3 regions of the Novosphingobium pituita genome follow, and region 3 is predicted to be linked to each of the others. Evidence: riboswitches for the same ligand, from Rfam matches in the RefSeq annotation. Region 3 holds a riboswitch; each other region holds the start of a gene.

Region 1 (9,676 bases), 460 kb from region 3:
GCCCCATCATGTGGGAAGCACCCCGCCGCCAGACAATACTTGCAAGCCGCGCCCTGCCCCCCGGCGCGTTCAGCCGATCGCCAGCGCCCGCGCCCGCCCGTCCCCGAACCAGCGGGCATTGACCCCCCAGACCTGATGCAGCACCTCGGGCGAAAGTGCGACATGGGGCGCGCCCGAGGCCGCCACTGTCCCGCGCTCCAGCACGATGACATGATCGGCATGGTTCATCGCCAGCGACAGATCGTGCATCACCACGGCCACACCCACACCCTGATCGGCCAGACGGCGGAAATGGGCCATCAGCGCCTGCTGGTGGGCCAGATCGAGCGCGGCAAACGGTTCATCGGCCAGAACCCAGCGCGGCTGTCCGGCCAGAACCCGTGCCAGCAGGGCCCGTGCGCGCTCCCCCCCCGAGAGCGTGCCCACCTCGCGCGCGGCCAGCGACTGGAGATCGAGCGCCCGGATCGCGGCAGCGGCGGCCGCTGCGTCGAGCTTGTCGGACGTGCGATGCGGCAGGCGGCCCAGCCGCACCAGTGTCTCGACCGTCACGTTCCAGGCCACTTCGCCGGCCTGTGGCAGATAGCCCACGGCCATGGCCCGCTCGCGCGGGGTCAGGTCGGTCAGGCGATTGTGGCCGAGCACGACACGGCCCGCATCGGGCGCCTGCAAGCCGGCCAGAACCGCCAGCAGGGTCGATTTGCCCGCCCCGTTGGGCCCACAGACCACCGTGACGCGCCCGGCGGCCAGCCCCACGCTCACCTCGCGCAGGCGCCCCACCACGGTTACAGCTTCGGCCATCAGATCCATATGCGGTTCCCGTCGGGTCAGATCACGCCAGACCGCGCCGCAGGCGCAGCAGGAGATGGAGGAAAAACGGCGCGCCCATCAGGCTGAGCGCAATGCCCAGGCGCAGTTCGCCACCCGCCAGCGGCAGGCTGCGACACAAGGCATCGGCCACCAGCAGCAGCAGGGCCCCGGCCAGCGCGCTGGGCAGGATCAGGCTCGACGGGCGCCGGTCGGTGAACGGGCGCACGATATGGGGCACCATCAGGCCGACAAAGCCGATCACCCCCGCCGCCGAAACCCCGGCGCCGACCACCAGCCCCACGCCCGCCACCATCATCCAGCGCAAGCGCCCCGGATCGAGCCCCATCGAACGCGCCGCCAGTTCGCCCAGCGTCAGCGCATCGAGCGCGGGCCCCGCCCGCCAGAGCACCACCAGCCCGGCCAGCGTCAGCGGCGCGGCCACCGCCACGTCGCGCCACGAGCGATCGGTCAGCGCGCCCATCAGCCATGTCACGATCTCGGTCAGCGCAAACGGGTTGGGGGCAAGGCTGATCGCCAGACTGGTCAGCGCGCCTGCCAGACTCGACAGCATCATGCCCGCCAGCGTGAACAGCGCCACCCCGCCCGCCAGCCCCGTGCGCGGCCCTGAAGCGATCACCGCCAGCAGGACCATCCCCGCCGCCGCCCCCGCCAGCGCCATGGCCGGAAGCGCGAAAGGCTGCACCGCATAGCCGGTGAACAGCGAAAGCACCGCCCCCAGCGCAGCCAGCGGCGCCACCCCGAACAGGCCCGGATCGGCCAGCGGATTGCGCAAGTAGCCCTGCATGGCCGCGCCCGCCGCCCCCAGACCGCCCCCCACCACCACGGCCAGAACCGCGCGCGGCAGGCGCAACTGCGCCAGAATGACCATCGCGTTGTTGCCCGTGTGGCCGAAGGGGTTGATCCACACCTGTCCGGCCATCAGGCTGAGCGGCAGCGCGAACAGGAGGGCCACCCCCAGCACGATCGGGAGGGTTGCGCGGTTCGTGGCGCGGTTCATGGCCTGATGTCCTGTTGATGCTGGTCCAGTTGGTGGCGCACCGCCACCAGCCGCGCCAGCATGCGGGGGATGGTCGGCCCGCCGCAGTAGATGAGATTGGGCGCCAGCGTGGCGCGCGCGGTGTGCCCGAGTGCGGCCAGCGCCGGATGGAACAGCAGGCGGTCGTCTTCGGGAATGGGGCCGCGCGCATGGCCGACTGCCAGAATGACCCTTGGCGGATCGGCCAGCATGCGTTCGAGCGGCAGGCGCTCGGATTGCCCGAGCCCGCGCTGAGCACTGAAATTGGCGAACCCGGCCTGGGCCATCAGTTCGGCCACGAGCGTTGCCTGGCCGGGCACGGTGCCGCCCGGCTCCCACAGCACGGCGGGGATCGGCTTGCTTCCGGGCGCTGGCGCGGCTTCGGCCATGGCACGGTCGATCTGGCGCACGAGGGCTTCGCCGCGATCCACGTGCCCGGCCAGCCGCGCCAGATCGCGCACTTGCGCGCGCGACTGGGCGACCGAATTGGCAATCGCGAACGTCTCGACATGCAGGCCCACCGCGCGCATGGCCGCCAGACTGGCCGGATCGGTATATGTGCTGGCCACCAGCAAATCGGGATGAAGCGCCAGCACGGTTTCGACCGCGCCATTGGTCGCCGGAAACCGCCGCGCCAGCGCCACATCCATCGAGCTTTGTTCAGGATCGCTGCTGTAGGCAGACAAGGCGCGGATCTGGGCCGGATCGGCCACCTGCGCAAGGATCGCATCGGTACACGGGTTGAGCGAGACAATCGTAGGCTGGTGGTGGGGCGTAGGCTGATGGTGTGGGGAACCCTGTTCATGCCCCCCCTTCCCCTCGCCCCCCGGCGCCAGCGCATCCGGGCTACAGGCCGAGAGGACCAGCCCCGCAGCCAGAGCCCCCAAAGCCAGAATCCGGCACACGCGCGACCGCCCGCCCGTCCCGCCCAGACGCGCCGGGAGAGTGGGACAGACTGGGCGGAAGGCCGCGCGCGGGTTCACCGGGATGTCACCCGCCCCATCAGTAGCGGACGCGCAGGCCGCCGAAGACCGACCGGCCCAGCGCCCCATAGCCCGCCGCCGTCACCAGCGGATGATCGAACAGGTTCTCGATCCGCCCGAACAGTTCGACATCGTGGCGAACCGGCAGGCTGGCGCGCAGCGTGGTCACGCCGCCGCCCTTGAGCCTGGTGGTATTGGCTGCATCGTCATAGGTTTCCGACTGGAAGCGCTGGTCGACCCCCAGGGTGAGGCCTGCCCAGGGCGTTGTCCAGTCAAGCACGGCAGTCAGCGCGTTGCGCGGACGGCGGGCGAGCGTCTTGCCATACAGAGCGCCGCCCGGCGTGCGGTCGACCGCCTCGGTATAGGCATAGAGCAGCTGGCCGCTCACCCGCGGGCTGAGCTTGGCGGCCAGTTCGAATTCGGCCCCCTGCGAGCGCGCCTTGCCGACATTGTCGTAGAAGCCATAAGAATGGGTATCGCACAGCGGGCTGGTGACCGAGAAGCACGAGACATAGTTGACGAGATTGCGCGTGTCGCGGCGGAAGAACGTGAGCCCGGCGCGGAACGTGCCCTCGGGGCTGACATAGCTGATCCCCGCGTCATAGCTGCGGCTGCGCTCGGGGCGCAGGTCCGGGTTGCCATAGTCGGGCGAGAGCAGCTGATAGAGCGTGGGCGCGCGGAAGCCTTCGCCATAGCTGGCGTTCAGGCGCACCCCGCGCACGACCTCGACCGTGCCGTTGGCGCCCAGGCTCCAGTTGCCGCCGAACCGGCTGTGGCTGTCGTAACGCCCGCCCACGGCCAGGCTGGCCTTCTTGCCATACCAGCCGAGCAGCGCATGGCCGCTGGTCAGGCTGGCGGTCTGGTGGCTGTCATACGTGCTCGAAAAACTGGTCCATTCGTTGTCGGCGCCGAAATCGAGCGCGAAGTCGGCAGGCAGGTCATAGCGCCCGGTCATTTCGACGCGCTGGCTGCGGCCATTGTAGCCATATTCGAACGTGTCGTCGGCCCCGCCGGTGAACGTGCGGCGGTGAGTGATCGCGGTGCTGTAGCCGCCATCGAGGGTCAGTTTGCTGCCCGCATAGTGAAACCCGGCATGGCCGAAGAACTGCCGCGTGAGCGCATATTCGCTGGTGTCGCCAAAGTTGAAGTTGGCGTCATAGCCGTCGATGTCGGTCCGGCCGTCGGCATAGCGCGCATTGGCGACCAGCGAGAACGTGTCGGTCAGGTTGACGCGGGCCTTGCCGCCCACGCGCCACTGGTTGTAGCCGTCGCGCTCGGTCCCGCTCGACGCGGCCGAGATGCCGTTGGTGCCCACGTAGCCGCCATCGAGCGAGATCGCATAGCCATCGCGCTTCACGCCCGCGATTGCATCGACATCATAGCTCCCGCGCGAGCCTCCTTCGGCAGACACTTCCGCGCCATTGATCTCGCGCGTGGTCAGCGCGATCACGCCGCCCATCGCCGCGCTGCCCCAGATGATCGAGTTCGAGCCGCGCAGAACCTCGACGCGCCCGATCGAGCCGCTCGACAGCGTGCCGAAATCGAACCCGCCCGAAGGCAACGAGGTATCCTCGACGCGTACCCCGTCGACGAGGACCAGCGTGTGCTGGCCTTCATCGCCGCGCAGGCGCACCGCCGTCTGCGAACCCAGCCCGCCCGTGCGCGAGAACGTGAGGCCCGGCACGCGTTCGAGCACACGGGTCAGGTCGGGGCCCTGCACCGACTGGATCGTTTCGAGCGGAACGACAGTGATCGCCTGGCCGGTCTGGTCGAGCGGGCGGTCGCTGCCGGTGCCCAGCACGGTGATCTGCTGGCCGATCTGGCCCGGATCGATCGCAGACGCATCAGGGGCCGGAGCGTCAGGGGCCCCGGCACCGGGAGCAGGCGCCTGCTGGGCGAGCGCGCTTCCCTGTGGCACGGCCTGTGCCAGCGCCAGCCCGCAGGCCAGCGCGATCAGTGATGTCTTCATGTCTTTTCCTCCCGGCCCATGGACTTGTTGCCGTCCATGGCGGGAGGTCCGCCGGGCCAATGGCGGAAAGACTCACCACGCTTGCGTCCGGTACACCCCGCCCGGCCGCGGAACGACCACACACCGGCAGGTTTCCTGGCTCTCCGGGTCATCGCGACACACCGGCCTTCCCGACCCTGTAACCGGGCCAGTGGCACACGAGGGTGCGGCGCTCGTCCGGATACAGTTGCGGGGGCAGCGCCGGTGGTCCGGCTTCCCTCTTAGCCTGCACGCAAAGGCAGGCACCGGTGGCGTCTGTCCGAGCCGATAGCGCCGCGCACCCACCACGGCAAGAAAAAGCCGTTAACCTGCATCGGATAAGCCGTTAACGCCCGGACCGGGGCCTGTGTCTATTCGGGACGCAGGCAATTGTCCGGGTGCATTGCCCGCCCATGGTGCTAGCGGCAGGCAGACCAAGAAGGCTTCTTTCCCGTTTCATGACCCAGCCCTTTCCCCTGCTCCCGCCCGAAGCGCTCGTGCCGCCGCTGGCGCCGCGCGCCCGCGCGGATCAGGCTGCGCTGCGGCAGGAAGCCGGGGAAAGGCTCGCCACGCTGGTCCTGCCCGAAGTACCGCCCCGCGACTTCACCGGGCGCATCCGCCGCCGCGACATGGTCTCGTGGCGCCACCAGCATCGCCGGGCCGGGGTCATCCGCGCCCGCGCGGGGGGCATTGCCGCCATCGGTGCGCTCGGCCTCGTGCTGGGCGCGCTGGGCTGGGGCGAGCCGGGGATCGACCGCGCCGCCGCCGCGCAAAGTCGCGACGACAGGCTGCAAGCCATGGCGGCCCCCGACCAGCCCGCCACGCAACCGAGGCCCACGCGCGATGGCACGCAGGCCGATCCACGCAGCGCGCAGAACAGCCCCGAGGCCTCCGGCAACTGGGCCAGTCGCCTGTGGAACGAACACTTCGCCGCGATCCACTCCGACGCCGCCGCCTCGCCTTTCGCGTCAGGGCCTTTCGCGTCAGGGCCTTCCGCGACAGGTTTTCCCGCAGCGCCGGGCGTCGCCCGTCCGCTGTTCGCCGCGGGCGACGCGCAGGATCGCTGGCGCGCGCTGCAATGCCTGACCGCCGCGATCTATTACGAGGCCGCCTCCGAGCCGGAAAACGGACAGCGCGCGGTCGCCCAGGTCGTCCTCAACCGCGTGGCCCATCCCGCCTTTCCGAAAACCGTGTGCGGCGTGGTCTATCAGGGCTCCGAGCGCCCCGGCTGCCAGTTCAGCTTCGCCTGCGACGGGGCCATGGCCCGGCGCCCGATGCCCGTGGTGTGGGACCGTGTGCGCCGCATCGCCGCACAGGCGCTGGACGGACAGGTCTATGCCCCGGTGGGGCTGGCCACCCACTATCACACCAGCGCGGTCCACCCCGGCTGGGCCGACAGCCTCGCCTTCATCGGCACGATCGGTGCCCATCGCTTCTACCGGTGGTCGGGCGCCGCCGGGCTTCAGGCCGCCTTCCGGGGCATCTATCACGGGGGCGAACCCCTCGCCGCGCCCCATCCGCGCAGCTGGACCTCGGTCGCAGCCGACATCGCCGATCCGCTGACCCTCGAACAGGCCTTCGAACAAGGCCGCATGGCCGCCCTCGACAAGAGCCTTCCGGCCCAACCCGCGCTCGCCCCGTCTCATGCCCCGCTTCATGCCGGCACCGCGCACGAAGGCATGAGCGGACGCAGCCCGGCAGCCTCCGCTCCGCTGCCGCAAGCGGGGCCCGCCGCTCCCGCCCTGCGCCCCGAAGCCAGCGCGATCTACGAGAACGCCGGCAAGTGGATCGCCCAACCCGGCAGTTGACGTGCGCCCTTTCCCGGTGACGCCCCTTTTTGGGGTGACGGCCCTTTTTGGGTAGCTGATCGTCACGAAACGGCAGGGCAACAGTCAACAGGATATTTACCGTCTCGTCTCACGCCCTGTTAGCGCGTGCAAAAGTATCAGGACGGAAGCGGCCGTGCAGATTTCATCCCGATCCGCCCGGCGCTCCACGAAAACAGACCATACAAAAACAAACCATCAGCCGAAAATCGGCGTCGCACACACAATTCGGAGACCCCGCGCATGCTGCGCTTTGCCCCCCGATATGGCATGATCTCGCCCTGTCTCCGCCGCCCTGCCGGCCGGGTGCCGCAGGCCGTCAACGACAATCCGGCTTCCTTGCGCCCCACGACGATGTCCCCCCACACGCTGGGCCCCCGCACGCTGGCCTCGCTGCGGGGCCCCACCCGCCACGCGGCCCCGCGCTCCGAACCGATCGGCCTGCCGGCCCCCACGCGCGAGGATGAAAAGGCCCTGCTGGCCGCCGCGCTGCGCCTGTTTGCCAGCCATGGCCACGCCGCCGCCCGCCAGGCCGCGCGCGCGGCGCGCGCCGCAGCCGACAACGACGACCAGGCGCTGATGCACTGGTGGACGGCCGTGTGCCACACCCTCGACCGCAACCAGGCCCATGCCCTGCGCCGCCATCTGGCCGAACGGGCCTGATCGTCACATTCTTGCGCTACCCTGCCCTCAGGCAGATTGAGGATGGCAGTCAAGACGCTATCAAGAGACCGGAAGAGTCAGAATCAGGCCCTTCCGGTGTCTTGCCGGACACGCACTTGCAGATGCGATTTTCGCGGATTTTCACCCGATCCGCCGCATTCGTATGAACGCCGGATTTACCACGTAATGCTATTGCAAACTGATAGCAAAGAAACCCGGCCATGCGCGTTTTTTTGCGGTTGCAATCGGCCGTCGGCAGGCCTACCTGCGCCCCACTTGCCGGCAACCCTTCCCGTCTCGCGGGCGCGGGGGGGCCTCCATCCGGGGGCTTGAGTCGGCAACGCTTGAACGCTTGTCCCGCGACGACTCCGGGAAAGGACCGTAAAGCACATGGCACGCAAGAAGATCGCGCTCATTGGCGCGGGTAACATTGGTGGCACTCTGGCGCACCTGGCCGCACAGAAGGAACTGGGCGATGTCGTCCTGTTCGACGTCGTGGAAGGCGTGCCCCAGGGCAAGGCTCTCGACCTTTCGCAGTGCGGCCCGGTGGCCGGCTTTGACGCCAAGATCACCGGCACCAACGATTACAAGGACATCGCAGGCGCAGACGTCATCATCGTGACGGCTGGCGTGGCGCGCAAGCCCGGCATGAGCCGCGACGACCTCCTCGGCATCAACCTCAAGGTGATGAAGGCCGTTGGCGAAGGCATCCGCGACAACGCACCCGACGCCTTCGTGATCTGCATCACCAACCCGCTCGACGCGATGGTCTGGGCGCTGCGCGAGTTCTCGGGTCTCCCGGCCAACAAGGTCGTGGGTATGGCCGGCGTGCTCGACTCGGCCCGCTTCAGCACCTTCCTCGCCTGGGAATTCGGCGTTTCGGTGCGCGACGTGAACTCGTTCGTGCTCGGCGGCCATGGCGACACCATGGTTCCGGTCGTCGAATACTCGACCGTTGCCGGCATCCCGGTCACCGACCTGATCAAGATGGGCGCCTCGACCCAGGAAAAGATCGACGCGATCGTGGCCCGCACCCGTTCGGGCGGCGGCGAGATCGTCGGCCTGCTCAAGACCGGTTCGGCGTTCTACGCTCCGGCCACCTCGGGCATCGCCATGGCTGAAGCCTACCTCAACGACCAGAAGCGCATCCTGCCCTGCGCCGCCTATGTCGACGGCGCCTATGGCGTGGACGGCCTCTATGTCGGCGTGCCGGTGGTGATCGGCGCTGGCGGCGTGGAAAAGGTCATCGAGATCTCGCTCGACGACACCGCCAAGGCCAACCTCCAGGTCTCGGTCGACGCCGTGAAGGAACTGCTCGTGGCGTGCAAGGGCATCGACCCCTCGCTCGCCTGACACGGGAAACAGGACCGCGCGGCGGGTTTCCGCCCGCCGCGCGGCTCTCCTTTTTTCCGGTACTGACATGATTGCCTCGCCCCCCTCGGGTTACACCTGATCCAGGGGCAGGCCAGACTATCCGGGCCTCTTGCGCCCGGCACCAAACGCTTTCGCCCAGCACCCGGCTGGCCGACTTTTTTCCGAAGCCCCTCCCCTCCCCACGGGGCACAGGAGTGACCGACGATGGGACAAGAAGTGCACGAGTTCGAAGCCGATCCCTCTCAGGACGGGCCGCAGCAGGGGCCCTCGTGGCAGTCCAAGCGCTGGCCGATCACCGACGCGCTGGCCGGTGACGACCTCACCCGTGCGCTCGATCCCATGGCCCTCAAGGTCGAAGTGCAGAAGGCTGCCAAGAAGGGCGGCGCGCCCGCTCTCGACGAAGCCGCGCTCGAACAGGCCGCCAACGACAGCTATCGCGTCATGCTGCTGGTCCGCACCTATCGCGTGCGTGGCCACCTTGCTGCCGATCTCGATCCGCTCGGCCTTTCCAAGAAGGCCCTGCCCGCCGACATGAGCCCCGAATACTACGGGTTCACCGGCAAGGATCTGGACCGCAAGGTCTATCTGGGTGGCGTGCTGGGCCTCGAATGGGGCACCGTGAGCCAGGTCGTCGAGATCCTCCGCAAGAACTATTGCGGCAAGGTCGGCCTCGAATACATGCACATCGCCGATGTCGAGGAACGCCGCTTCCTCCAGGAACGCATCGAAGGTGGCGACAAGTCGATCGACTTCACGCCGGAAGGCAAGAAGGCGATCCTGGCCGCCGTCGTGCGTGGCGAGCAGTACGAGAAGTTCCTCGGCAAGAAGTACGTCGGCACCAAGCGCTTCGGCCTTGACGGCGGCGAGTCGATGATTCCGGCGCTCGAAGCGGTGATCAAGTATGGCGGCCAGCTGGGCGTCAAGGAGATCATCTACGGCATGGCCCACCGTGGCCGCCTGAACATTCTGGCGAACGTTCTGGCCAAGCCCTATCGCGTGA
Region 2 (9,676 bases), on a different contig from region 3:
CCACCGATCCGACCGATATCGACGCCCTGCTGGCCCATTCGCTGGCGATCGGCGCGCTCAACCTCAAGGTCATGGAACTGCTCGACGCGGCCAATACGGGCCGTTTCGGGCACCCGGAAGTGACCATGGTGCGCATGACCCCGGTCAGGGGCAAGGCCATCCTCGTCTCGGGCCACGACATGGGCGATCTGGAGGCGATCCTCGAACAGACCGCGGGGCTGGGCATCAATGTCTATACCCACGGCGAACTTCTGCCCGCCAATGCCTATCCGGGGTTCAAGAAGTATCCGCACCTGATCGGCAACTATGGCGGCGCCTGGCAGGACCAGCAGCGCGAATTCGACGCCTTCCCCGGCGCCATCGTGATGACCTCGAACTGCCTGATCAACCCGGAAATCAAGGGCTATGCCGACCGCCTGTTCACCGCCGGGCCGGTGGGCTGGGCCGGGATCACCCATATCGCCAGCCATGATTTCGCCCCGGTGATCGCCCGCGCGCTGGCCTTGCCCGGCTTTGCCGAAGATGCCGCCGAACAGCGCATTCCGGCCGGTTTTGCCCGCAACACGGTGATGGGCGTGGCCGATACCCTGCTGGGCATGATCAACAAGGGCGAGGTGAAGAACCTGTTCCTGATCGGGGGCTGCGACGGCGCGCGTCCGGGCCGCAACTATTTCCACGACCTGGCCATGGCCACCCCGCAGGACAGTCTGATCCTGACGCTCGGCTGCGGCAAGTTCCGCTTCAACCGCGAGGATCTGGGCAGCATCAACGGCGTGCCCCGCGTGCTCGACGTGGGCCAGTGCAACGATGCCTATTCGGCCATTCAGGTGGCCGTGGCAGTGGCCGGGGCGCTCGGCTGCGGGGTCAACGACCTGCCGCTGCATTATGCGATCAGCTGGTTCGAGCAGAAGGCGACCGCCGTGCTGCTGACCATGCTGCATCTGGGCATCCGCAAGATCCACCTCGGCCCGACCCTGCCGCAGTTCCTCACGCCTGAGGTGCTGGGCGTGCTGGTCGACATGTTCGATATCCGCCCCACCGGCGAGGCCGGGCAGGATCTGGCCCGCATGCTGCAAGCGGCCTGACCCCCTGATGAGGCCTGCCCCCCTGATCCGCTTTCAGGGCCGTTGAGGACACCCCGTCCGCGGGCATGGCGCCGGCCATGCCCGCGGCGTCTCCGTTTGCGGGGGGCCTCTTGTTCCTTGGCCCGACTTGGGATACCGCGACGGCGTCTGCCGCCTTCGATGGCGCAGGCAAGATCGCGCCGGTGCTTCGAAAGAGGCTTAAAAGGGAACACGGTGAGAGGGGGCTTCCTCCCTTGAATCCGCGGCTGTCCCTGCAACTGTAAGCGGCGAGCGCGGTGCATATCGGCGGCAGGGCAGATCCCGCCGCCAGTCACTGGGCCGGACGCTAAATCATGCGAGGCCCGGGAAGGCCATGCATCGCTGCCTTGACCCGTGAGCCAGGAGACCTGCCTGCGTCTGGTCGCTCATGCTGTGGTCCAGGGGATGGCCAGAGCCCGGAATCTTTCCGTCCGAGCGACGAACGAGCGGTGGAGGCCGCATCGGTTCGTGCAGACGGTCGCCAGCGGTGTCCGATCGCTGACGCGCGCCGACCGCCCTGGTGGCGGCAAGCCCCCACCCCAGTCGCAGGCGCCGGGGGAATGATGATGAAAGTGATGAAATGCGGTGCGCTGCTGCGCATGGTGGCGGGCGCGGCAATGATGCTGGCGGCCATGCCAGCCAGGGCGGGGGAGGCCGTCGCGGCGCCTGCCGATGGGAATAAGGCCGATGGGGCTGATGCGAAGACGGGCGATATCGTGGTCTTCGGGCGGGGTCAGGCCCAGATCGGCACGGCGCAGGCGGCCAGCGAGGGCAGCATCGGGGGCTCGGACCTTCTGGTCCGCCCGCTGTTGCGGGTTGCCGAACTGCTCGAAGCCGTGCCCGGCATGGTCGCGGCCCAGCATTCGGGGAGCGGGAAGGCCAACCAGTATTTCCTGCGTGGCTTCAACCTCGACCACGGCACTGATTTTACGACCTATATCGACGGCGTGCAGATGAACTTGCGCAGCCACGGCCATGGCCAGGGCTATCTCGATCTCAACGGCCTGATCCCCGAGATCGTCGCGCGCGAGGATTTCCGCAAGGGGCCCTATCGCGCGGACGGGGGCGATTTCGCACTGGCCGGGGCGGCCTACATGACCACGATCGAGGGGGTCGACCGCCCGTGGATTTCGGTCGAGGGCGGTTCCTACAATGCGGGCCGTCTGGCCGCAGGCGGGACGATCAGGAACGTGGCCGGGGGAAGCCTGACGCTGGTCGGACAGGCGAAACGCTATGGCGGGCCATGGCAGGAGGCCGAACACCTGCGGCACTACGCCGGTTTCGCCAAGTACAGCGTGCCTGTCGGCGCGGGCACGATCGAGGCCACGCTCCATGCCTATCATGCGACATGGCGCCCGACCGAGCAGATCCCCGAGCGGATCATCGGCAGCGCGGTCTGCCCCGATGTCTTCTGTTCGCCCGATCCTTCGGCGCGGGGGCGCACGACGCGCCTGATCGGCAATCTCGCCGTCCGGCAGCCGGGCTGGAATGCCAATCTCTATGTCCAGTACTACGACTGGGCCATGTCCTCGAACCCGACATATGCGCAGGCCGATGGCACCAGCGCGCAGATCGACCAGTTCGACAGGCGCTGGATCATCGGCCTGACGGCGCGCAGGCATTGGGACGTGGGCAGCAGGCTGCGCCTGACGGTCGGCACCGAAAACCGCTATGACCACATCGGCAATGTCGGGGTGAACCGCACCGCAGACCGCGTGTTCCTGCGCTCGCTGGGGCACTACCATGTCGAGGAGGCCTCCGGCGCGCTCTATGGCGAGGCGACATGGCAGCCGGTGTCGGGGCTCAGGCTGACGGGCGGCCTGCGGGGCGATTACTACCACTACACGGTTCGCGCGCGCGATGGCGCGGCGGCGCTGCTGGGAACCGGAAGCGGGCACGATTCCATCGTCTCGCCCAAAGTCTCGGTGGCCTACAAGGTCCTGCCGCAGTTCGAGGTCTATGCGAACTGGGGGCGCGGTTTCCATTCCAACGACGTGCGCGGGGCGGTCAATGTGGAATCCCCGGTGCCGGTGCTGGTCCGGGGCACCGGCAAGGAACTGGGCGGGCGCCTGCAACTGGGCACCGTGTCCCTCACGGCCACGTACTGGTGGCTCAACGTGGGCAGCGAATTGCGGTTCGTGGGCGATTCCAACGCGGTCGAACCGACCGGCGCGAGCAGGCGGCGCGGCTACGAACTGGTCGGGTTCTGGCGGCCCTTGCCGTGGCTGGCGCTCGATGGCAGCTATGTCGCCAGCCATTCGCGCTATGACAATGGCAACCGCATCCCCAATGCGGTCGAAAACGCGGCCTCTGCGGGCGCGGCGATCGTGCTCGATCCATGGGAGGCGAGCCTGCGCGTGCGCCATCTGGGCCCCTATCCGCTGACCGATGACAATTCTGTCCGCGACAAGGGGAGCACGATCCTCAACGCGCGGGGCGCGTGGAAAGGCCGCAGGATAGAGATCTACGGCGAAGTGCTGAACATGCTGGACAGCCGCGACAAGGACATCGCCTATTTCTATGAATCCTACATTCCCGCCTTCGACACGAACAGTCCTGTCGACGGGCGCATGAGCCGCGTGATCGAGCCGCGCACGTTCAGGATCGGCGCACGCTACACGTTCTGATCCGCGCAGGAGGCGGTCTTTTCCGGCTTGTAACAAAAAGTGTGGGCAGCTTGATCGCAAATGCAAATGATGCGCAATAGGACATATGGCTCCCTTGCATCTCGCGCCCAACCTGATCCTTGTTCTCGCGCATCTTCTCAAGACGAAAAGCGTGGGGTCGACCGCGATGATGCTGGGCATGATGAGCCAGCCCAGCGTCAGCCGCCACCTTGCGCAGTTGCGCGAGGCGATCCAGGACCCGCTGCTCGTGCGCGCGGGCAACCAGATGGCGCGCACGCCGCGCGGCGAGGAACTGGTGGGGCGGCTGTCGGACTGGATGAGCACGACCGCGAGCCTGTTCGACACTTGCGAATTCACCCCTGCGCAGATTTGCCGCCGCTTCCGTATCGCCTCGACCGATTTCGGGGTGGCGACGGTCTGTCTTCCCGCGCTGCCTGCCCTGTGGCGCGAGGCTCCCTCGCTGGGGCTCGATGTCGTGCCGCTCGGGCATGTGCCGCACCGCAGCCTGGCTTCGGGCGATATCGATCTGGCGCTGACCGGGTTCGACCCGGTTCCCGAACAGATCCACCACGACCTGTTGTTCGAGGATACGTTCGTCTGCGTGATGCGGGCCGGGCATCCACTGGCCGAGGCCGACGCCGATGTGGTGAGCCTTGCGGGGTTCCTGGCCTATCCGCATCTGGCCTTGTCGGTCAGCGATGCCGAGCTGGACCGCGTGGCGATGGAGCTTGGCGCGGAGGCGCGGCATCGCAAGGTGGCCGCGCGGGTGCCCTATTTCGCGCTGGCGCCCCGGATGCTGGCGGCGGGCGATCTGGTCATGGTGGTGCCCGCGCGGGCGGCAGCGGGGTGGAGCGCGGGAGAACAGGAACAGTGCGCGCTTGCCGTCCGGCGCGCGCCCGAGGAACTGGGCACGCTCAGGTACTGGCTCTTGTGGCACGAGCGCAGCCGCCTCGATCCTCCGGCCCGCTGGCTTCGTGCGCGGCTGATCGAGATGGCCCGGATGGCGTCGGATGAGGGCGGGAAGGGCTGAATGACGGCTATTTGTTTTTGAGTGTTGCGGCCTCATGCCTTTGTTGACAGGTGCTAGTGCGATACATTAGCAATAATATCTGGTGGGCAACTTGAAAAACACGAAGAACTGGGCGCGCATGGGTTTGGCCATGGGTGGGGCCATTGGGGGCATGGTCGGCACGACCGGATCGACTGCCGCATACGGGGCGGAAATGGCCCCCGATATGACCGGAGGCACGCAGATCGTGGTGACCGCCTCCACCCGTGCGCAGAGCGTCAAGGATGCGCCCGCCTCGATCAGCGTGATCACCCGCGAAGACATCGAGCGGCTGCCCTACCGCGAGGTGACCGACGCCCTGATGGAGATTCCCGGCGTGACGGTGACCACTGGCGAGGGCAACAGCCGCGACATCTCGATCCGGGGCATGGCGCCGCAATATACGCTGATCCTCGTTGACGGGCGGCGGTTGAGCGCGCGGGAATCGCGCACCAACGGGGGCAGCATTTCCGAGGGTGGCCTGCTGCCGCCGATGGAGGCGATCGAGCGGATCGAGGTCGTGCGCGGGCCGATGTCCTCGCTCTATGGCTCGGATGCGATGGGCGGCGTGGTCAATGTGCTGACCCGCGCGATTGCGCCCACCTGGTCGGGCAGTGTGCGGGCCAATGGCACGATGCCCGCGGGGCGCAAGTATGGCGCCTTTGGCGACGCCAATTTCTATGTGTCGGGCCCGCTGGTCAAAGGGCTGGGGCTGCAACTGCAAGGCTCGCTCAACCGCCGGGAAGAAGACGCCATCCGCGGCGGCACGCCCGAGCGCAAGGACGAGACCCTGGCCGCCAAGCTGGGCTTCGAGATCAGCCCGGCCCACCGCCTGCTGATCGAGGGCGGCTATTATCGCCAGAAGACGGTGACCACGATGGGCAAGTCCGACATCGGCACGCCCACGGCGGCCGAGCCGCTGGGCACGCGCAGCGCGATGACCCAGACCCGCCGTGTCGGCTCGATAACCCATATCGGGGACTGGGGCTTCGCCACCTCGAACAGCTACCTGCAATACGAGGATGCCCGTCATCTTGAGGGGGAGAAGCGCATTCGCAACACCGTGGGCCAGTCGATCTGGCAGGTGCCGCTGCCCGCCAACAACCTGACGCTGGGCGGCTATTACCGGCATGAGGACATGACCGACCTGACCAGCAACGGCCTGGCCGGATCGACCCGCACGGGGGCCACGCGCACGAGTTGGGCGCTGTTCGCCGAAAACGAATTGTCGATCCTCAAGAGCCTGCGCCTGACCGGGGGCATCCGCATGGACAACGACGAACAGTATGGGGTCCACTGGACGCCGCGCGCCTATCTGGTCTGGTCGGTAACCGGGCGGGTCACGCTCAAGGGCGGCTATTCGCAGGGGTTCCGCGCGCCCAGCCTGCGCCAGACGCTGGTCGACTGGGGGCAGACGAGCCGGGGCGGAACGATCTATGGCAACCCCGACCTCGAGGCCGAGACCTCGCGCACGTTCGAGGCTTCTGCGCTCTACGAGAGCGGGGGAATCCAGGCCAGCCTGTCGGTCTATGACGCCCGTTTCCACGACAAGATCACCCGCGTCACCTGCCAGTCATCCGGGGCCTGGTGCATCAATGAACCGCTCAGCTCGATCGGGCGTCCGCCCACGACGTATGTCAATGTCGACGAAGCGGGCATTCGCGGCGTCGAACTCTCCTTCGACATACCACTGACCCGGACCTTGCGTTTCAACGCTTCGGGCAGCCTGACCGATTCCGTGCAACTGACGGGCGCCAACATCGGCGCCGCGCTCAACGACACCCCGAAACAGCAGGCTTCCGGCTCGCTCAACTGGAAGCCCAATGCGCGCCTGAGCAGCTATGCGCGGGTGATTTTCCGGGGCGAGGAAGCGGTCACCGAGGCGCAGATCTCGGGCACCAACACGGTCGCCCCGGCTTATGCCACGGCGGATATCGGGGCCTCCTATCGCCTTGCGTCCGGCTTTACCCTGCATGGCGGCGTCCAGAATATCCTCGACCAGCGGGCCGACTATGACACATATGGCTATGTCATCGATCCGGCGCGGATCTGGATGGGGGGGGCCGCGAAGTTCTGATGTGTGTGGGGGGGCTCGCGCGCGGGCTGAGCCTTGACCGGTGGATCGGGCAGGCGGCATGGAAGACGCATGATGGAACTTCGCCTTTTGCGCGCCTTTATCGAGGTTGTCCGCCACGGAGGCTTCACCGAGGCGGGCAAGAGGATCTTTGCCACCCAATCCACCGTCAGCAAGATGGTCAGGCAGCTCGAGGAAGAGCTGGGCGTCCAGTTGATTGACCGTTCCGGCCCGCGCGCGAGGCCGACCGAGCCGGGGCTGGTGGTCTATCAGCGCGGTCTCGACATGCTGGCCATGCGCGACGAATTGCTGGCGCAGATCGGCGAGTTCGACAGCCTGAAGCGCGGTGTCCTGCGCACGGGGGTACCCACGGTGGGGGGCGACATGCTCTTTGCGCCGGTCATCGCCGAATTCCGCCGGCGCCATCCCGAAATCCGGATCGAACTGATCGAACATGGCAGCACCCGCCTGCACGAGACCTTGCGCGCGGGCGATCTCGATGTTGCGGGCATCCTGCTGCCCGTGGCCGGGGAACTCGACCATCGCCCGGTCCGGTGCGAACCGGTGGTGGCGCTGGTGCCGCAAGGGGCCTTTGCGCCGGAACGGACCTCGATCGGCTTGCCCGACCTCAGGGACTGGTCGTTCCTGCTGTTTCAGGAGGGGTTCGCGCTCAACGACATGATCCTTTCGGCCTGTCGCCGCCACGGTTTCATCCCCACCGTGGCGATGCAATCGGCCCAGACCCGCTTTATCGCGCGACTGGTCGGGGCCGGGCTGGGGGTGGCCTTCATGCCGCGCATGGTGGCGCTGGCCGACCGGCCCGAGGGCGTCGCGCTGCTGGAACTGGACGAGCCCGATGTCAGTTGGAACATGACCCTGGCCTGGCGTCGCGAAGGCTATCTTTCGCAGGCCGCCCGCGCGTTCATCGACCTGGTGCAGGAGATGGTCGTGGAAGGGGCCGGGCCGGGTCATTCCATTTTGGACTGAGCCTAAGTCAGATGTTTCATTTTGAGAATGGAAGGCGCAGGATTAGGCCCGCCTCACACAAGGATGAAGACCACCCGCCTCCCTGCAACGAGGCCCGTCGCCCTTAAAAAGGTTAGCCCCATGATTGTCTCGGCCCCCACAGACTATCGCGAAGCCGCCCGCCGCCGGCTCCCCCGCTTCCTGTTCGATTATATCGACGGGGGCGCGGTCACCGAAAGCACGATGGACAACAACCAGCGCGAACTGGCCGGCATCGCCCTGCGCCAGCGCGTGTTGCCCGGCATTGCCGAACCCACCCTCGAAACGCAGGTCATGGGGTCACGCTGGGCGATGCCGGTCGTGCTGGGCCCGGTAGGGGCCACGGGCATGTATGCACGGCGCGGCGAGGTTCAGGCCGCGCGCGCAGCCCAGAAGGCGGGCGTGCCCTATACGCTCTCCACGGTCTCGGTCTGCCCGATCGAGGAAGTGGCCAGGGGCGCACAGGGACAGCTCTGGTCGCAGCTCTATGTGCTGCGCGACCGGGGCTATATGCGCAATGCGCTGGAGCGGTCGTGGACGGCGGGGATGAAGACGCTGGTCTTCACCGTCGACATGCCCGTGCCCGGATCGCGCTATCGGGACAACCGCAGCGGCATGTCGGGGCCGGGGGCGACCATGCGGCAATATCTTCAGGCGCTGGCCCATCCGCACTGGGCGCTGGATGTCGGCCTGCTGGGGCGTCCCTTGTCCTTTGGCAATATCGAGGCCTACGAAGGCCGCCCGATGAGCATGAGCGGCTACAAGGACTTTCTGGGGGCCAATTTCGATCCCACCATCGGTTGGCACGATCTGGAATGGATCCGCGAGAGCTGGAAGGGCGAACTGGTCATCAAGGGCATCCTCGACCCGGACGACGCCCGCGACGCGGTGCGCCTTGGCGCCGATGGCATCATCGTCTCGAACCATGGCGGGCGCCAGCTCGACGGGGCGATCCCCACGGCGCGCGCGCTGCCGCGCATTGCCGATGCGGTGGGGGACGATCTGACCATTCTGGCCGATTCCGGCGTGCGTTCGGGGCTCGATGTGGTGCGGATGATGGCCCTGGGTGCCAAGGGTGTCATGCTGGGCCGGGCCTATATCTATGCGCTGGCCGCAGCGGGAGAAAAGGGCGTGTCGCACCTGCTGTCGCTGTTCGCCGCCGACATGAAGGTGACGATGACGCTGACCGGCGCGGCCTCGCCCGACCGGATCGACGCCAGCAGCCTCGATGAAGTGGAGCGCTACATCGCCGCCGGACGGGCCAGCCCGGCACAGCCCGACGGGGCCGCAGACGCCTGACGGGCGCCCCCGCATAATCCTTGTTTCAGGCAAGCCCGAAGGCCAGCGACGCGAATGTGCGTGTCGCTGGCCTTTTTCTGTTCCGGCGCGAGATCTTGCCAGCCTGCGTATCCGTGAAGGCCTCCCGCTCCCTCTTTCCCGTCCACGTTTTGGCAGATTTCCTTGGTGGTGGAGTGGGTTCAATGTAGGTGGAGGTAGTTTGTTAGATATGGCAGGATATGCCAAGAGTCACCAATGTATACATTGGCATCTTGTCGTCCGCTGCACGGGGCTTTGAGTGAATGATCGTAACGTCGAGATTGTCTGACGAACTGGGGGCCGAGATTGATCGTCTCGCGTCTGCCAGCGGACTGAATAGCCCCTAGCCCGATTTATTCATGAGCCCGCCGCGCTGGGGGGCTGGGCTTCGGCGTGTTGGTGGCCGGGTGACCTGGGCGAGCGCCGCCGGCGGCGTTTTTCGCCGCAGCAAAACCGATGGGCTTTTCGAGGTTGATGGACGATGGCTCGGGCTTTGTGCGGC
Region 3 (9,676 bases):
CCGCCCCCAGATAGTCGACGCTGCGCACGGGCCGCGCCGCGCGGGCGATCACGTCGAGGCGGCGTGGCAGGGCCTCGCCCGTCTCGACCGACCGCAAGGCCAGCAAAAGATCGCTCCAGTCGCGCACAAAGGCCGCCAGCCGCGTGATCAGCCCGCGTTCGGTCAGCGTGGTGCGCCCGTCGCGGGGGTCGAGCGCGGCCCGGCGCGCCTGCAAATCGGCGATCAGCGCATCGCCCCGCGTGGCGATGCTCACCGCCTGAGAATGGCCGGCCGCATGGCTTTCGCGCACCCAGTCGCTGACCGCATCGAGCACTGCGCCCAGATGGCTGTGCAGCAGCAGGTCGCGCCGGAGCGAGCGCGCCCAGATCTCGATGCCCGCCAGATCGGCAATCAGGCTGACCGTCTGGCGCCGCACGAGATCGATCTGGCGCCGCCGGGGCACGACCGCGACCACATCATAGGGAAGCTGGACCGCCTTGCCGTCGATTTCGCCCACAGCCTTGGTCAGGTCGCGCAAGCCCTGCCGCAAGGCCATGCGGCGCTCGTCGCCTGAAGTCTGGGCGGCGGTCAGGCTGAGCGCGTCGAGCACCCAGTGCTGCACGTCGCCCCGCCATTTGGTCATCGTGTCGAGAAAATCGGGCGTCATCGGCCGGGGCCAGAACATCGCGTCGACCGCCGTGACCACGAGGATGCCCAGCGTGATCTCGGCCACCCGCGCGGTGGTTGCAGCGAACACGTTCTCGGGCTGCATCAGGTTCGTCAACCCGATCACCGCCATGGTGATCCCGGTCGAGAACCACAGGTAGTTGCTCGGGGTCCGGTCGGCCTGCCGCAGGAACGTGGCCAGCGTGACGACCGCAATCGTCGCGGTCACCAGAATGCCCAACTGGTCGCCGAACAGGGCGGTCAGGCCGATCATCATCACCCCGCCCGCCAGCGTTCCGATCAGGCGGAACATCGCCTTGGAGCGGATCGCCCCGGATTCAGGGGGCGTGAGCACGCTATAGATCGTCAGCACCGCCCAATAGGGCTTTTCAAGCCCCTGGCTGAACCCGATGAACAGCGCCACGGCCGCCGCCAGATAGGCCTTGGCCGAAAACACCAGATCGCGCAGCGTCGGAATACGCAAGGATTCGTAAACGCCAGCAAAGCTGAGCGGCGGGGCGGCCATGGCCGATCAATCTCTTTCCATGTCCGGCAAGGCAAACGCATGCCGGGCAAACATTCCGGGACCAGAAACTCTCAGGCAAACCCTGTTTGCGCTGTCACGACCGAGCATTGTCCGGGACAGACCGGTCGCCGATCGTCACAACCACCGGCTCAAGCCCGTCGACCTGCCCGACCAGACGCGCGCCCACGCCCACCGCGCCGACCCCGGCGGGCGTGCCGGTGAAGATGAGGTCGCCCGGCTGCAAGGCCTGCCAGCGCGAGAGTTCCGCGACGAGTTCGGCCTCGCCCCAGATCATCGCGCCAAGGTGGCCCGACTGGACACGCACGCCATCGACATCGAGCGTGATCGCGCTGTCCCCGTCGAGCGGGGCGCCCCCCGGCGTGATCGCCCCGACCGGCCCGGCGCCATCGAAGCTCTTCGACATGTCCCACGGACGGCGCGCCGCCTTGGCCTCGTCCTGACGGTCGCGGCGGGTAAAATCGATCCCCACGGCATGGCCGAAGACATGATCGGCCACGGCCTCGGGCGCGATGTCAGCGCCGCCAACGCCAATGGCCACGACGAGTTCGATCTCGTGGTGCAGGTTGGCGGTCTGCGTCGGGTAGGGCAGGTTCGCCCCTTGCGCACCGCCTGCGTCGAGAATGGCGTGGGGCCCCTTGGTGAAGAAGAACGGCGCCTCGCGCACCGGATCGGCGCCCATCTCGCGGGCATGATCGGCATAGTTGCGCCCCACGCAGAAAATCCGCCCGACCGGAAAACGGGCCGTGCTGCCCACGACAGCCAGGCTGGGCGCGGGAGGAAGCGAAGGGACAGGCATTTCAGTCATGGCCGATTTGTGCGGCATGGCGCCTGCGCTTTCAAGCGCGTTTGCGGGTAAAAACAGGGGTTCTGCGCCGCAAACGCCCTGACCTGCGTTTTTTGCGCAAGTTTGCGCGCGCCTTTTGCCCGTTCCGCATTACAACACCCGTAAACAGCCGGGCCCGTTTCCGCCCCCAATTTCCGCCAAGGAGCATCCCATGACCGCCCTCATCGCTTCACCCCGTTTCCTCGCTTCACGCAGCAAGGCCCTGTTTATGCTTGGCTCTCTTGGCACCCTGGCCCTTGCTGCCAGCGCGGTTCCGGCACAGGCCGCACTTCCCGCAGGCACCATCGCGCCTGATTTCACGCTCAAGGCCGCGCAAGGGGGCAAGGCCATGGACTTCTCGCTCAGGAAGAGCCTGAAGAAGGGCCCCGTCGTGCTCTATTTCTTCCCGGCGGCCTTCACCAGCGGCTGCACGATCGAGGCCCATGCCTTTGCCGAGGCAACCGATGCCTTCAAGGCCCAGCACGCCACCGTGATCGGCGTGACGGCTGGCAACATCGAGCGCGTAGCCGAATTCTCGAAAGTCGAATGCCGCGACAAGTTCGCCGTCGCCGCCGACCCCGGCGCCCGGATCGCGGGGCTCTACAAGAACCAGATTTCCTTTAATGGCCAGACACTTTCCGACCGGACTTCCTACGTCATCGCACCAGACGGCAAGATCGTGTCGAGCTATACCGACCACAATCCGCTGACCCACATCGAAAAGGCCATGGCTGCGGTCAAGACCTGGAACGCCAGCCACCGCTGAGCGCCCTCCAACGCCACTGCGGCCCCCATGCGGGCCGGATGCGGGCTTGACCTTGATGGGCCCGCGTCGATAAATGGCCTTCCAGATCGTGCCGGTGCCCCAAACGGGGCTTAATCGGGAATACGGTGCGGGCGCCTGCGGGCGCCCCAATCCGTGGCTGTCCCTGCAACTGTAAGCGGAGAGCGCGATGCTTACGTCTTCCCCCGCATCGAGGGGGAGGCAGCCACTGGACCGGACGCAAAATCATGCGAGGTCTGGGAAGGCAAGCATCAAGCGATGACCCGCGAGCCAGGAGACCTGCCGGCATCCGGTCGCTCACGCCATGGTCCAGGGGATGGCCAGGGCACGGTGAACTCGCCCCCGGCAAACTGCGTCCGGGTGAACTCCGTCAGGGCGACGCTGTAGCGGCTCGAACCGGCTGCGCGGAAGGCTGTGCCTTGCGCGTGGACGGCTTCGGGCCTTGTCGTCCTTTTGCCGAAAGTTCGCCCCGCGATGGCTGTCTCTTTCTCCCGTTTCTTCCATGGCGCCCCGCTCAAGCGCCGCATCCTCATCCTGCTCGCCGCCCTGGTCCTCGCCAATCTGGCGGCATGGGCCTGGGCGCTGGGCGCCCTGGGCGCGCAGCCGCTGCTGCTGGGCACCGCCGCGCTCGCCTGGAGCCTTGGCCTGCGTCACGGGGTCGATGCCGATCACATCGCGGCCATCGACAATGTCACGCGCAAGCTCATGCAGCAGGGCCAGCGCCCGATCGCGGTGGGCTTCTGGTTCGCGCTCGGCCATTCGGGCATCATCGCCGCGCTTTCGGTGGCGGTCGCGCTCACGGCCAATGCGCTCAGCCGCTTTGAAGCCTTCCGCGAAGTGGGCGGCGTTCTGGCCACGGGCATTTCGGCCTTCTTCCTGTTTGCCATTGCCGGGCTCAACCTCGCGATCCTGCGTTCGGTCTGGCAGGCCTTCAGGCGCGCACGCGCCGGTCTTCCCCACGACGAGGAGAGCCTCGACATGCTGCTCGCCTCGCGCGGGGGGCTGGCAAGGTTGCTGCGCCCGCTGTTCGGCCTTGTCAGCAAGAGCTGGCACATGGCCCTGCTCGGCTTCCTGTTCGGGCTGGGCTTCGACACGGCCACCGAAGTTGCCATTCTGGGGCTCTCGGCCAATCAGGGCGCCGATCATCTGGCGCTGGGCACGATGCTCGTCCTGCCCGCCCTGTTTGCCGCAGGCATGGCGCTGGTCGATACGCTCGACGGGGTGATCATGCTGGGCGCCTATCGCTGGGCCTTCGTCAAGCCAATCCGCAAGCTTTACTACAACATCACCATCACGGCGATCTCGGCGCTGGTGGCCATCGTGATCGGCGGGATCGAGACATGCGCGCTGATCGGCGACAAGCTGGCGCTCACCGGCTGGCCCTGGAACATGGCCGCAAAGGCTGCCTCACACTTCAACGCGCTGGGCTTTGCGATCATCGGCCTGTTTGCCGGGTGCTGGCTCATCAGTTTCGCGATCTATCGCTGGAAGCGACTGGACGAAATCGACATTTCCGCCTCCGCCTGACATTGGGCCTCATCTGCCCGCCCTCATCTCCACGATTGCACAGTGGCGGCGATGCGGCTAGGAGCACTCCCGAAAGCACGGAGCCTGTCCTACAAGGATTGGCCCCATGCCTTCACATCAGACTCGCGCCGGTGCCCCGAAAGGGGCTTAATCGGGAATGCGGTGAGGAGAAAAGGCGCCTTGCGCCTGTTCCCCAAATCCGCGGCTGTCCCTGCAACTGTGAGCGGATAGCGCGATGCATGGCCCCTTCGACGGGGCAGCCACTGGAGGCCGCAGGAACGCGGCGCTGGGAAGGCATGCATCAAGCTGTGACCCGCAAGCCAGGAGACCTGCCGGCGCACCGGTCGCTCTTGCCCGGGTCCAGGGGATGGCCAAGGCACGGTAACACTTCCGTCTGAGCGACGAAAACCATGTGGCCGGAGCTGCATGGGCCGTGCGGTCTCGGGCGATTTTCGCGCCTGCCCCTTGCCGTGCGCCAGCCGGACAGCCTTGTGTCCGGTACGCTCCGCCCTGTCTCGCTCGGGCGCGGGGAGTGTGTGCATATGGCCGATCTGGGCCCCGATCTGGGCAAAGTGCCCGTCACCATCGTCACCGGCTTTCTGGGCGCGGGGAAGACCACTCTCATCAGCCACCTGATCCGCCATGCGGGCGGGCGGCGGCTGGCCGTGGTGGTCAACGAATTCGGCACGCTGGGGGTCGATGGCGACATTCTCCAGTCCTGCGCGATCCCCGATTGCCCGGCGGAAAATATCGTCGAGCTGGCCAATGGCTGCATCTGCTGCACGGTCGCCGATGATTTCATCCCGACTGTCGAGCGCCTGCTCGCGCTCGAACCCCGGCCCGATCACATCCTGATCGAGACCTCGGGCCTCGCCCTGCCCAAGCCCCTGCTCAAGGCCTTCGACTGGCCCGCCATCCGCAGCCGGATCACCGTCGATGGCGTGCTGGCGCTGGCCGATGCCGAAGCGGTGGCCGCGGGCCGTTTCGCGCCCGACCCGGTCGCGCTCGACGCCCAGCGCGCCGCCGATCCGGGGATCGACCACGAGACCCCGTTGGCCGAAGTCTTCGAAGACCAGCTCGCCTGCGCCGACATGGTGCTGCTCACCAAGGCCGATCTGGCCGGGCCCGAAGGCCTTGCCCGCGCCCGCGCCGCCATCACCGCGCTGGCCCCGCGCGCCATCCCGGTGATCGAACTGGCCGAAGGCGTGGTCGATCCGCGCGTGATCCTCGGCCTTGACGCCGCCGCAGAAAACGATCTGGCCGCCCGCCCCTCGCACCACGACGGGCAGGACGACCACGAACACGACGACTTCGCCAGCATCGTGGTGACGCTGGGCGCGATTACCGATCCCGACGCACTGGCCCGCGCCATCGAGACCCTCGCCCGCGATCACGCGGTGCTGCGCGTAAAGGGCCATGCCGCCGTCGCGGGCAAGCCGATGCGCCTGCTGGTTCAGGCCGTGGGCACGCGCCTGCGCCAGAGCTACGACCGCCCGTGGCGCCCGCAAGACCCGCGCGAAACCCGCCTCGTGGTGATCGCCGAGCGCGAGGCGCTGGTGTCCGAAGCCATCGAGGCCGTGCTCAGGGCCGTGCCCCAACAGGAAGCGGTGCAGGCAGGCTGAAGCGCAAAGCGGGAAGCTGGCCCCATGCACATCGTCTTTCGCGAAACCCACGGGATGGAGGAAACCGCCAGCCCGCAAGACCTCGGGCAGGCGCCCGCGCCCCTCGTGGTGCTGTCGTTTTCCGACAGCGACCTCGGGGCCTTCGGCGCTGCTTGGCACGCGGCACGCGCAGACGATCCGGCCTTTCCCGACATGCGCCTGGCCAATCTGGCCACGCTCGCCCATCCGCTGTCGGTCGATACTTATGTCGAGCGCACGCTGGGCGGCGCGCGGGCGATCCTGATCCGGCTGATCGGCGGGGAGGCCTATTGGGCCTATGGTCTTTCGCAAGTGAGCCTGCTGGCCCGCGCGCAGGGCATTGCGCTGGCCGTCCTGCCCGGCGACGGTCGCCCCGATCCCCGGCTGGACAGCTATTCCACGGTGCCCCCCGAAACCCTGCGCGCGCTCGACCGGCTCTGCACGCAAGGCGGCGCGCCCGCCGCCCGCGCGGCGCTTGCCCTTCTGGCCGGGCAGGCAGGCTTTGCGCCCGGAGCCACGCCCGCCGGGCAAGAGCCGCTCCCCCCCGCTGGCGGCTGGCACCCGGACCGGGGCCTCGTCGATCCGCTCAAAGTGCCCTGCGATCCGGCCCGCCCGCTGGTGCTCGTGGTGTTCTACCGTGCCTATCTGGCCGCGGGTGACCTTGACCCCATCGCCGCGCTGATCCGCGCGTTCGAGGCGCGAGGGGCTGCGGCGCTTGGCCTCTTTGCCTCCTCGCTCAAGGCCCCGGAGGCACGCGGGGCCATCGCAGAATGGATCGCCGCCCTCGCCCCGGCGGCCATCGTCAACGCCACGGCCTTTTCCGCCCGCGACGAGAACGGCCACAGCCCGCTCGACAGTGCCGGGGTGCCGGTCTTCCAACTCGCGCTCGCCACCGCGCCGCGCGCGGGATGGGAGGCCTCGCCGCGCGGGCTGTCTCCGGCAGACCTTGCCATGCATGTCGTCCTGCCCGAGATCGACGGGCGCATTCTGGCCGGTGTCGCCAGCTTCAAGGAAAGCGGCACGCCCGATCCGGCGCTGGGCCTTGCCCCGGCGCGCCATCAGGCCGATCCCGAACGCATCGCGGCCATCGTCGCGCGGGTCGAGGGCTGGATGGCGCTGGCCCGGCACCCTTCACCCCAATCTCTCGCTCTCGTGCTCTCGACCTATCCGGGCAAGCCCCACCTGCTAGCCCATGCCGTCGGCCTCGACGCGCTGGCTTCCGCGCAAGCCATTCTGGCCGATCTGGGCCAGCCGGTGCCCGCCGATCTCGCCACCGCCTTGCAGCACGAGCGCCTGACATGGCCGCTTTCCGCCTATCGTGAAGCGCTGGCCACCCTGCCCCCAAGCTTGCAAGCCGACCTCGCGCGAGCGTGGGGCGATCCGGCCCATGACCCAGCCTGCCGCGAGGGCGCATTCCATTTCACCGGTCTCCCCTGCGGCACCGTGCGCGTGCTGCTTCAGCCCGAACGCGGCGCCCACGCCACGCGCGAGGACGACTATCACGACCTCGACCGCGTGCCCTGCCATGGCTATGTCGCGTTCCATCTCTGGCTGCGCAGCCTTGGCCTCAATGCCCTGATCCATCTGGGCGCCCATGGCACGCTCGAATGGCTGCCGGGCAAGGCTGTCGCGCTTTCGGGCGCCTGCTGGCCCGAGGTGCTGGTCGGGTCGCTGCCGGTGGTCTATCCGTTCATCGTCAACGATCCGGGCGAGGCCGCGCAGGCCAAGCGGCGCATCGGCGCGGTCACCATCGGCCATGCCCCGCCGCCCCTCGTCCCCGCCGGCAAGGCCACCGGGCTGGACCGCCTCGAAGCCCTGCTCGACGAATTTTCCAACGCCGACGGTCTCGACCCGGCCCGGCGCGACCGCCTGACCGGCGCCATCTGCGGCGAGGCACAAGCCCTCGGCCTTGCCGCCGATCTCGGCCTCTCCCCCCAAGCCACCGCCGCCGAAACGATCACCCGCATCGACCGCTTCGTGTGCGAGATCAAGGAAAGCCGGTTTGGCGAAGGGCTTCACGTCTTTGGCCGGGGCGAACAGGGGCTGGCCGAGCGTACCGGCCTGCGCGCCGCGCTGGCCGGGCGGCGGGTGGCACCCGGCCCCTCCGGCTCGCCCTATCGCGGGCGCAGCGATGTCCTGCCCACGGGCCGCAATCTCTACACGATCGATCCGCGCGCGGTGCCCAGCCGCGCCGCCCATGCCCAAGGCGTGACCCTCGCCGAGGAACTCGTGCGCCGCCATCTTCAGGACCATGGCGACTGGCCGCGTGCGCTCGTCGTCGACCTCTGGGGTTCGGCCACGATGCGCACGGCGGGCGAGGAGTTTGCCATGGCGCTCCACCTGCTGGGCGCGAAACCGGTGTGGGACAGTGCCTCCGACCGGGTGACGGGCGTGGAAATCCTGCCCATTGCCCTCCTCGAAAGGCCGCGCCTCGACGTGACCTTGCGGGTCTCGGGCCTGTTTCGCGATGCCTTCCCGCAATTGCCGCTGCTGTTCGGGCAGGCCGTGCGCGCGCTGGCCGACCGCGACGAACCTGCCGAATGGAACCCCTTCGTCGGCCAGCAGGCGCCCCACCGCGTCTATGGCCCCCGGCCTGCGCGCTATGGCCTTGGCATGGGTGGGGCGCTTGAGACGTATGGCGAGCAAGGCCGCCGGGCCGGGGGCGAGGCCTGGCTCGCCGCCTCCGACCAGCCGCTCGACCACGCCGACCTCGCGCCCGATCCGCAAGGCTTGCGCGAACGTGTCGGACAGGCCGATGCCTATGTCCATGTGCAGGATCTGGAGGAGACCGACCTCCTGCTGGCTGCCGACTATGCCGCCCACGAAGGCGGTTTTGCCGCCGCGCAGGCGGCGGTCGGCGCCAACAGGGCCGCGCTCTATCACCTCGACAGCCACGACCCCGCCAAGCCCGTCGCCCGCCCGCTCCCCGAGGAAATCGCCCGCGTGGTGCGCGCCCGCGCCGCCCATCCCGGCTGGATCGCGGGGATGATGCGCCACGGCTTTCGCGGTGGGGCAGAACTGGCCGCCACGCTCGACCATCTGGGCGCCTTTGCCCATCTGGCGGGCGCCGTCCCGGCCCATCTGTTCGATCTCTATCATGACGCCACGCTGGGCGATGTGGATGTCCGCGCGTTCCTCGCCCGCGAAAATCCCGGCGCCCTGGCCGCTATGGAGGCCCGCTTTGCCGCGCTCCACCGCGCTGGCCTGTGGCAGACGCGGCGCAATTCGATCCTCGCCAGCCTGCCGGACACTCCCGCATGACATCGAACGGCACGATCCGGGGCTGGTGTCCCAATGCATGGCGCCCGATGGAGGCAGGCGACGGCCTGCTCGTCCGGGTCAAGCCGCGCATGGCGCGCCTCACCACGCCGCAGGCCCGCGCCATGTGCGAAGCCGCGCTGCGCCACGGCAACGGGATCATCGACCTCACCCGCCGCGCCAACCTGCAACTGCGCGGCGTGCGCGAGAGCCAGTGGCGCCCCCTGCTCGAAAGCCTGATCACGCTCGGCCTCGTCGACGAAGACCCCACCCTCGAAGCACGGCGGACCATCCTCGTCGCGCCCGACTGGCAGGTTGGAGACGATACCCATCGCATTGCCAGCGCGCTCGTCGAGGCTCTGCCCGCCCTGCCGCCCCTGCCCGGCAAAATCGGCTTTGTCGTGGATGCCGGGCCAGCCCCGGTTCTGACCGGCGAGGCGGGCGATTTCCGC

The links. A riboswitch is a leader RNA that binds a small molecule or an ion and turns the genes downstream of it on or off. The one in region 3 is predicted to bind cobalamin.
Region 1: it holds a riboswitch for cobalamin, as region 3 does, so the genes downstream of both, SBI20_RS00250 (TonB-dependent receptor plug domain-containing protein) here and cobW (cobalamin biosynthesis protein CobW) in region 3, are expected to answer to the same signal.
Region 2: it holds a riboswitch for cobalamin, as region 3 does, so the genes downstream of both, SBI20_RS17195 (TonB-dependent receptor) here and cobW (cobalamin biosynthesis protein CobW) in region 3, are expected to answer to the same signal.

Annotation. Positions count from the first base shown of each region.
Region 1 is NZ_BTFW01000001.1:47,422-57,097, reverse strand. It holds gene SBI20_RS00265 (ABC transporter ATP-binding protein) at 70-798, opposite strand; gene SBI20_RS00260 (FecCD family ABC transporter permease) at 830-1,825, opposite strand; gene SBI20_RS00255 (ABC transporter substrate-binding protein) at 1,822-2,826, opposite strand; gene SBI20_RS00250 (TonB-dependent receptor plug domain-containing protein) at 2,846-4,795, opposite strand; cobalamin riboswitch at 4,904-5,099, opposite strand; gene SBI20_RS00245 (cell wall hydrolase) at 5,272-6,621, shown strand; gene SBI20_RS00240 (hypothetical protein) at 6,883-7,302, shown strand; gene mdh (malate dehydrogenase) at 7,693-8,655, shown strand; gene SBI20_RS00230 (2-oxoglutarate dehydrogenase E1 component) at 8,881-9,676, shown strand, end outside.
Region 2 is NZ_BTFW01000003.1:65,768-75,443, reverse strand. It holds gene hcp (hydroxylamine reductase) at 1-1,085, shown strand, start outside; cobalamin riboswitch at 1,249-1,493, shown strand; gene SBI20_RS17195 (TonB-dependent receptor) at 1,664-3,730, shown strand; gene SBI20_RS17190 (LysR family transcriptional regulator) at 3,816-4,760, shown strand; gene SBI20_RS17185 (TonB-dependent receptor domain-containing protein) at 4,891-6,855, shown strand; gene SBI20_RS17180 (LysR family transcriptional regulator) at 6,925-7,839, shown strand; gene lldD (FMN-dependent L-lactate dehydrogenase LldD) at 7,960-9,156, shown strand.
Region 3 is NZ_BTFW01000001.1:508,738-518,413, reverse strand. It holds gene SBI20_RS02385 (FUSC family protein) at 1-1,171, opposite strand, end outside; gene SBI20_RS02380 (fumarylacetoacetate hydrolase family protein) at 1,266-1,988, opposite strand; gene SBI20_RS02375 (peroxiredoxin) at 2,245-2,781, shown strand; cobalamin riboswitch at 2,859-3,100, shown strand; gene SBI20_RS02370 (HoxN/HupN/NixA family nickel/cobalt transporter) at 3,274-4,326, shown strand; cobalamin riboswitch at 4,439-4,677, shown strand; gene cobW (cobalamin biosynthesis protein CobW) at 4,869-5,948, shown strand; gene cobN (cobaltochelatase subunit CobN) at 5,973-9,227, shown strand; gene SBI20_RS02355 (cobalamin biosynthesis protein CobG) at 9,224-9,676, shown strand, end outside.